DNA from 4 places in the Salinicoccus bachuensis genome. Region 1 is predicted to be linked to each of the others. Evidence: riboswitches for the same ligand, from Rfam matches in the RefSeq annotation. Region 1 holds a riboswitch; each other region holds the start of a gene.
The links. Region 1 has a riboswitch for S-adenosylmethionine ahead of RQP18_RS05425 (LLM class flavin-dependent oxidoreductase). Riboswitches for the same ligand answer to the same signal wherever they lie in the genome.
Positions count from the first base shown of each region.

Region 2: it holds a riboswitch for S-adenosylmethionine, as region 1 does, so the genes downstream of both, RQP18_RS11045 (ATP-grasp domain-containing protein) here and RQP18_RS05425 (LLM class flavin-dependent oxidoreductase) in region 1, are expected to answer to the same signal.
Region 3: it holds a riboswitch for S-adenosylmethionine, as region 1 does, so the genes downstream of both, RQP18_RS09095 (PLP-dependent aspartate aminotransferase family protein) here and RQP18_RS05425 (LLM class flavin-dependent oxidoreductase) in region 1, are expected to answer to the same signal.
Region 4: it holds a riboswitch for S-adenosylmethionine, as region 1 does, so the genes downstream of both, RQP18_RS08725 (5-methyltetrahydropteroyltriglutamate--homocysteine S-methyltransferase) here and RQP18_RS05425 (LLM class flavin-dependent oxidoreductase) in region 1, are expected to answer to the same signal.

Region 1 covers NZ_CP138333.2:1,099,339-1,101,540, reverse strand. Annotated here, with positions in the region: gene RQP18_RS05425 (LLM class flavin-dependent oxidoreductase) at 1-1,098, opposite strand, end outside; SAM riboswitch class I at 1,205-1,314, opposite strand; gene RQP18_RS05420 (PAS domain-containing protein) at 1,440-2,202, opposite strand, start outside.
Region 2 covers NZ_CP138333.2:2,159,554-2,161,755, reverse strand. Annotated here, with positions in the region: gene RQP18_RS11050 (hypothetical protein) at 1-749, shown strand, start outside; SAM riboswitch class I at 978-1,082, shown strand; gene RQP18_RS11045 (ATP-grasp domain-containing protein) at 1,194-2,159, shown strand.
Region 3 covers NZ_CP138333.2:1,774,402-1,776,603, forward strand. Annotated here, with positions in the region: gene RQP18_RS09095 (PLP-dependent aspartate aminotransferase family protein) at 1-1,298, opposite strand, end outside; SAM riboswitch class I at 1,366-1,475, opposite strand; gene RQP18_RS09100 (very short patch repair endonuclease) at 1,612-2,070, shown strand.
Region 4 covers NZ_CP138333.2:1,723,193-1,725,394, forward strand. Annotated here, with positions in the region: gene RQP18_RS08720 (YceI family protein) at 18-548, opposite strand; SAM riboswitch class I at 717-813, shown strand; partial or broken gene RQP18_RS08725 (5-methyltetrahydropteroyltriglutamate--homocysteine S-methyltransferase) at 899-2,005, shown strand; gene RQP18_RS08730 (S9 family peptidase) at 2,049-2,202, opposite strand, start outside.

The DNA.
Region 1 (2,202 bases):
GCCGAGACCGTGATGCAGCACCGCTTCCCTGACCGTCCATCTCCTGCTCGTACTCGCCACCGTGTATTTCTGCAGAAATCCATGGGAAGCATCGGTTCTAATGTTTTCCACATACTGGTCGGGGTCATACCCGGAAAAATCGATGCCTGTATGGCCACTCAGCATGGACAGCGTCCCTTCATAGCTGACGTGGGAAAGGAGTGTTTCATATTTCTCCTGTGCCTCCGCTTCCGTCCTGCCGACAACCGGTACGATGCCTGGGAATATTTTGATGTCTTCAGGATTTCTCCCGGCTTCAGATGCCCGTCTGCGGATATCTGATGTGAATGATTTCAGCTCCTCCAGATTGCTCGCTATGGTGGTGAAGAGCGCCTCGGCATGCTTGGCGGCGAATGCCCTGCCCTTTTCGGAGGCTCCCGCCTGGAAGAGGACCGGTGTACGCTGGGGAGATGGTTCGACCACATGCATCCCCGGGACGCTGAAGAACTCCCCTTCATGACTGATCGGATGGACCTTCTTCGGATCTGCATAGACGCCGGTTTCGACATCCGCTTTTACTGCATCCTCCTCCCAACTGTGCTCCCACAGTTTATAGACGACATCCATGTATTCATCCGCCCGTTCATACCTCCTGTCATGCTCGATCTGATTCGCAAGGCCGAGATTCACCGCTTCGCTCTTCAGATACGACGTCACGATATTCCATGCCACACGTCCCTTCGTCAGATGATCCAGTGTCGAGAAGTCCCGTGCCAGTTTATAGGGTTCGGCATATGTAGCCGAACATGTCGCAGCAAAGCCCAGATGTTCCGTCGCTGCCGCCATTGCTGAAATCTGGAGCATGGGGTTATGCAGGGGGACCTGGACGGCATTTTCAATTGAAGTGTCGGGGCCATCCTTATAGACATCATATATGCCGAGCACATCGGCAAGGAACATTCCGTCAAACTTGCCGGCTTCAAGCAGCTTTGCAAGATCCACCCAATAGTCGAGATCTCCATGACGCACCCCCTGGTCCGCTTCATGCCTCCATAATCCCGGGGAATGCGGGGCGACAGTGTTCATCGTAAAACCATTCAGCCGAATCTGCTTCTTCATAGATCATCTCTCCCTTTACAGTATTCATCGAAAAAACCCATCAAAAAAGTAGGAAATTAAAAATACCCCATCCAATGAGGAAGAGGTATTAGGCAAGAGACGCTCCTCCTCATCTTCCAAGCATGACGCTTGTTGGAATTGGCACCGTTCAACTTTTGAAAGTGGGGTTGCCGCAGGATCTCAGGACCAATTTCCTCCCCTGGCTCTTGATAAGGAATATATTCAATTTAGAGTTAAAAGCTATGATATCAGCTATATAATTTTCTGTCAAATTCAAATTTTTAAATATTTTAGTTCCATGGGATATATCCATGAGGGGAAGAGACGGACGTCAGCCCCCATCACCTCCGTTTTGGACTCGGGCCGCGTTTTACTTCCCTCGGCAATTCGAAGAACGGCTGGATATCCTGCACGTATTCGAGAATGCCCATGAAGTCGCCACTTTCATCGAATACAGCCTTATATGTGACATGGACATACTTGTCCTTCTTTCTGAACCACATCGTTTCTGATTCCTTTTTCCTCTTTTTCAGGTCATGGATGATGTGCATCACCTTCTTCGTACTTTTCGGCGGATGGCAGTTGGCAACGTTCCTGCCGATGGACAGTGGTGTACGTATGAACATCATCTCACCTGATTCCACAATGTCATTGAAGTATTTGAAGAGTCCATTCCGATCGACAAACGTGATTTCGACAGGAAGATGATTCAGTATCAGGTTCGCTTCCTTCGCTGTCAGATAGCCCCCGCCAAATTGCATGTGGACCGTATCATCCAGGGACTCGGACTGATTCCGCCTGTCGTATCCACTTCCATTCTGATACTTGCCCACGGAATCTATCGCATATCCGAATGCCCTGCTCTCCGCTGCAATCGCCGTCCAATCCCGCTCTTTGAACAGGGACTGTGTCAACGGTATGAGGAGGTATGTTTCCTCGAGCATCATTTCCTCACACGCGTCCTTCAGGTCATCAAACGATCTTCTTACATGACGGAATTTGATGTCGTCGATCTTTTCCGTCCGTTTCCTCAAAGCCCGGAGCAGAAGGCGGATGGTATCGTGCTGCGCCCACATCTTCCGCGGGAGTGTATAGATGCCGCGG
Region 2 (2,202 bases), 1.1 Mb from region 1:
AATATCTGTTCGCGACCCTCACTGCAACAGCCATTCTGGCCGGCTGCCAGGAGGAGGAAACGCAGGATAATATAGATGAAACATCAGAAGAGGCGACACAGGAATCGCGCGAGACGGAGCGTTCATTGTCTGATATAGAGACGGACGATGAAGCACTTTCTGCAGTCGTGGAGAAGGCCGGGGAAATTGAGAGCTATCAGGCTGTCCTTGATCTTGAGGCGGTTGTCGATGGCGGAGCGCCGGAAATGCTTGAAGCCGATGTACGGTTCAAGGACGGCGACCCGCCATCACTCCATCTGAAATCTGAAGGCGAGGACCGCACGATTTCCAAGGATGGAAAGACGTACTACAACAATGGCACGGATTGGATCGATATTTCTGATTCCGTCGGTGCCGAGCAGCTCTATCATGTGACGTACGAAAATGCAGTCCTCTCGTTTGCGGATATCAAGGACGAACTGGAATCTACAGAGGAGGACGATCAGGTCATCTATACGATTGATGGAGAGAGTGAAGAAGTGTTCAAGACATTCGAAACGCTCTTCGCCGTGGAATTCGGTGCCATCGATACTTCTGCCATACAGAATGATGTAGAGATTGTGGTGGGTAAGGAAGACGCGCTCATCCAGTCCATCGATTATGATGCCGAAGGTGAAGATGCCGAAGGGGATTATGCATTGTCAGGCGATGTCGAATTCACGTCATTCAATGATGTTGGTGAAATTGAACTGCCGGAAGCGGTGAAGTAATAAAAAATATCCTCCGGGACCATGGTCCTGGAGGATATTTGCTGTTTGCGAAGTTATATATCTTCTCATGGGCTCTATCCACCCGGAGAGGGGGCAAGCACCATGCGGATTGCTGCAGTGTTCTCTTCCGTGTTAACCGCATCCTTTTTGAATTTAGGCTGTTCCTATTGACTATCCATGGATTATGGCATAGAATATTCTTTAACCTATCAACTTAATATGAATTGATTCTTATCCAGAGAAGCAGAGGGAGATGGCCCGACGAAGCTTCGGCAGCGGGTTCCTTATGAATACTGTGCCAATTCCATCAGGTCTGTGCCTGGAAGATGAGAAGAGATATAGATTGTCAGAAGCTCTTTTCCTATCCGAAAAGGGCTTCTGTCTTTATAGGTGCAGCATACGCAGATAAGTTGTGTTTTATGAATACTGAAGGAGTGATGTAGCATGGCTAAAATATATGTACTGCACGAAAACCCTGAATGGACCGATCACCTTTTCAAGCGATTGGATGAACTGGGGCTGCCCTACGAGGACTGGCTCCTGTCAGAGGGCAAGGTGGATCTGACTGCAGAGCCGCCGGAAGGGGTCTTCTACAACAGGATCAGCGCATCTTCACACACACGGGGCAACCGTTATTCTCCGGAGCTCACGAATGCTGTCCTTGCGTGGCTTGAGTACCACGGGCGTACGGTAATCAACGGCAGCCGGGCCCTGCAATTGGAAGTGAGCAAGGTGTCCCAATACCTGGAGCTTGAAAAATATGGCGTAAAGACGCCGAATACCGTGGCTGCTGTCGGCAAGGACCAGATCCTGGAAGCGGCGAAACGGTTTGAGGGGAAATCCTTCATCACGAAGCATAACCGTGCAGGCAAAGGTCTCGGTGTCCAGCTGTTCGATTCCATCGAAGCCCTTGAAGCATATGTCGGAAGCGAGGCATTCGAGGAGCCGGTGGATGGTGTGACACTGCTCCAGGACTACATCAAATCACCGGACGCCTCCATTACGCGCTGTGAATTCGTCGGTGGTGAATTCGTCTATGCCGTCCGTGTCGACACGTCCGAAGGATTCGAACTGTGCCCGGCGGATGCGTGTTCCATAGAGGATCTGTTCTGTCCGGCAGGGGAGCAGGAGGAAGAAGGCACCCCGAAATTCAGGATCATCAAGGATTTCCACCATCCGATCCTTGAAAATTATAAGAAGGTGCTCGCAAACAACGGCATCAATGTTGCAGGCATAGAATTCATCCAGGATGAAGACGGAAACCTCTACACTTACGATATCAACACGAATACAAACTACAACAGTGATGCAGAAGCCGAAGCCGGCCAATACGGCATGCTTGAACTTGCGAAGTTCCTTGGCCGTGAGCTTGAAACGGTAGGGAAAGAGGAAGCGGGCAGCCATAGATAGATGATATAAAAATACCTCATCCATATTGTATGGATGAGGCTCT
Region 3 (2,202 bases), 680 kb from region 1:
CCGATTCCTGTGGCCTTCTTCAGCGCCTGCCCCAGATCTTTTGTGATATCCCTTACGGATTCAATGCCCACCGACAGACGGATGAGTTCTTCCAGCACGCCGGTCTCCTCAAGCTGTTCCTTCGTCAGCTGCTGATGGGTCGTGGACGCCGGATGGATGATCAGTGACTTCGCATCGCCGACATTTGCAACATGGGACCATAGCGAGACATTGTCGATCAGTTTCTTCCCTGCCGGTTTTCCGCCCCTGATCCCGAAGGTGATGATTGAACCGTATCCATTCTCGAACTGCCTCTTCGCAATATCATGGGACGGGTGGTTCTCCAGACCGGGATATGTCACCCACTCCACCGCAGGATGGGCCTCCAGGAAGCGGGCAACCTCCTGCGCATTTTCATTATGCCTTTCGACACGTATATGTAGAGTCTCCAGTCCCTGGATCAGCTGGAAGGCATTCTGTGGACTGAGGCTTGCCCCGAAGTCCCGCAACAGCTGCACGCGGATTTTCGTGATGAAGGCAAGTGTGCCGAAATCCACAGCATAACGGATGCCGTTATAGCTCGTATCGGGTTCGGTGAATTCCGGGAATTTTTCGGTATTCCAGTTGAACCGCCCCCCATCGATGACCACCCCGCCTATGGAAGTGCCGTGCCCGCCGATCCATTTTGTTGCCGAGTGGACGACGATGTCCGCTCCCCATTCAATCGGCTTGAAGACGTGCGGTGTGGCGAACGTATTATCGACGATCAATGGTACGCCGGCTTCATGCGCCACTTTGGCAACTGCTTCAACGTCAAGGACCTGAAGTCCGGGATTGCCGATTGTTTCGGCGAATACAGCCTTCGTCCGCCCTGTGATCGCCGCCTTGAAATTTTCCGGGTCGGCAGGATCGACAAATTTGACGTTGATGCCGTATCTGGGCAGAGTGACTGCAAACAGATTGTATGTACCGCCATAGAGGTTCGACCCCGCCACGATTTCATCCCCCGCACTTGCCAGGTTCAGTATGGACAGTGTGATGGCTGACATTCCGGAAGAAGTCGCCACTGCCGCCACCCCGTCCTCAAGAAGGGCCATGCGCTTTTCGAACACCTCCACCGTAGGATTTCCGATGCGCGAGTAGATGTTCCCCGGTTCATCCAGGGAAAACAGGCTCTCCGCATGGTCCGTGTCATGGAAAACGTACGAGGTCGTCTGATAGATCGGCACCGCCCTTGCGCCTGTTGTCGGATCCGGCGCCTGTCCGCCATGGAGCGACAGCGTCTCCAGGTCATAAGTTGCATTTTCTTTTTTTGTCAATATAATCTCCTCCTGGTTGTAATAATAAAAAAGCTCTCTTCCTATATAAGAAGAGAGCCTCCGCCTCCTCTTATCTTCCAGGAAAATCTCCTGCAGGAATTAGCACCTTATCAGACTTGATTGCCTGATGGTTGCCGGGCGTCATAGGGCCTGTCCCTCCGCCACTCTGGATAAGTGATAGAACTGTATTATTAATAATGTATACTACAATACTATGGATTATTATATTTGTCAAAACATTTTTCAAATTTAAAATACTCTGCTCTCCATCAATTTTCATGACGAATGTTTAACGCCCTAGCTGGGTAGGTGAATGGAAAGATGGGAGGTGGCGACAGTGGCCGATATGATGTCTACAGAAAAGAGAAGGCGGACGATGAGCCGGATCAGGTCCCAGTCGAAACTCGAGAACAGGGTTACGAAAGCCCTGTGGGCTGAAGGCTACCGGTTCAGGAAGAATGTACGCACGTTGAAAGGGTCTCCGGATATCGCAATCCAGAAATACAGGGTGGTCATCTTCATCGACTCCTGTTTCTGGCATATGTGCCCCGACCATGGCAACTGGCCGAAGAGCAATCAGGAATTCTGGAACAGGAAGCTCGGGAGGAACATGGAACGGGACCGTGAAGTGAATGCCCATTATCGTAAAGAAGGATGGCATATCATGCGTATGTGGGAACATGAATTCAAGGAGGACTTCAAAGGGGCCTTGGACAGGATGACGGCTTTCATAGAAATGGCAAAGTCCGAGGCCGCCAAAGGCAAAAAATAATGCCCGGAATCCCCATTTCATTATTGACAATTCCGGGATAACATTGTAAATTTGAATATGTAGTTTTTAAAACGTGATCCATCAGACAGGCACTTGTCCATCAGGTGTTGAAATTATTGTTTCGGGGTCCCG
Region 4 (2,202 bases), 620 kb from region 1:
CACGGTGGCTTCTTTACCTATTCACTTTTTTCTGAGAACTGCAGTTCAAGCTGTGCCTTTACGTCCTTGCTCACCAGTACGCCGCCTGTTTCCAGCTTCTGGTTCCATGTGAGGCCGAATTCTTCCCGGTTGATGGTGAATTCAGTTTCGAAGCCATGGACTTCCTGTCCCCATGGATTTGTGCCCTTTCCATTATACTGGAGATCGATCGTCATCTCTTTGGTGATGCTGTTCATCGTCGTTTCACCCGTCACCGATACAGTATCGCCGGATTTGGTGACATTGCTGGATTTGAATGTAATTTTCGGGCTCTTCTCGACATTGAAGAAGTCCTCGGATTTCAAATGTGCATCACGGTCTTCATTTTTCGTGCTGATACTGTTGACGTCAATTTCAGCATAGACTTCAGCATTTTCGAAAGTCTCCAGCTTGTCCGTCTTCACTTCGAAATGGAAATCCTCAAAGTATCCTTTCACTTTGGAGACCATCATATGTTTTACCTGAAAACCGACTTCAGAGTGGGCTGGATCTGTTACGAATGTTGTCATTGTTAAAAACCTCCAATAATTTTTATCTTCAATTCAAGATAACTAAATGATACATCACTTACTTACTTTATGCAAGTAGTTTATATTTAGAATTTTGCAGATGGCCTCCATACGACTTGACAGAAAATTCTTTATCATTTAAAGTGCTTCATAATATAATATTTGAGATTCTTATCCAGAGAGGTGGAGGGACTGGCCCGCCGAATCCTCAGCAGCGGACCGCTGGTACCGTGCTAATTCCAGGAGCATTGCTCGAAGATGAGATAAATGGATGATCGTCATCCCCAATTTATCCGCATCGGACAATTGGGGATTTTATTATATTAATATTATGTGAAAGAGGGATCCAGATGACGAAAACAGCACTCAAAGCACCATTCAGGGCCGATCATGTCGGCAGTCTGCTGCGCCCGGAAAGCATCCATAAGGCGCGGACGGACTATCAGGAGGACAGGATTTCCTACGAGCGCTTGCGAGAAATCGAAACCGAAGAAATCAGACATGTGGTCGACAGGCAGATTGAAGTGGGACTCAAGGCCGTCACCGATGGGGAATTCAGAAGACGCTTCTGGCATACCGATTTCCTGGAACACCTGGCCGGCGTGGAAGGCTACGTTCCTGATACAGGCTTCCAGTTCGATGGCATCGAGACGGAACGATACGATGTTCGTGTCACAGGGAAGGTTGCTTTCAATAAAGACCATCCGCATATCAGGGACTTCATCGAGTTCAAGGAAATCGTCGGAGACCGTGCAGTGGCCAAACAGACGATTCCAAGTCCGAACCAGATGTTCAATGCAGGCATCAGGAACCAGGAGTTTTATCCGGATGTCGAGGCATATGCGAAAGACGTCATAAAGACATACTAGGATGCGGTCCAGGCGTTCTACGATGCCGGGTGCCGCTACCTCCAGTTCGATGACGTATACATCGCAGGACTCAATGCACCGGAGATTCCATTCAACGACAGCGGATATGACAGGGAATCCCTGATTCAACTGGCACTGAGGGTACTCAACGGGGTACTCGAGCAAAAACCTGAAGATATGGTCATCACCACCCACCTCTGCCGTGGAAACTACAGATCAAAATGGGCATTCGAAGGCAGCTATGCCAAAATTGCTCCCGTCCTCTTTGCCAAGGAGAAGGTTGACGGATTCTTCCTCGAGTATGATGATGACCGTTCCGGAGACTTCGAACCTCTTTCATATATCCCGAAAACAGGGCCCCGGGTCGTCCTCGGACTGTTCACCTCAAAGCGTGGCGAACTTGAAGACGAAGGAATTATCAGGGAACGGATTGAGGAAGCATCCAAATATGTCTCGAAAGATCAGCTCTGCCTTAGTCCCCAATGTGGATTCGCCTCCACCCACCACGGCAATGAACTCACGGAAGATGCTCAGTGGAAAAAGCTCGAATATATCGTCTCACTCTCCGAAAAGCTTCTGGGCCAATAGAAAAATGAGGCGCACCAATGGTGTGCCTCATTTTTATGGCATACTACAATGTCCGGTTGAGAAACTCGAGGATCTGGCTGTTCATATCATCGATGTTTTCCTGATGCATGTAGGTATGGCCTTCATTTTCATATGCAGTGAATCCGACATACTGATCGTTTTCCTTCAAAGCCTCCACAATCTGGACCGATTCGCTG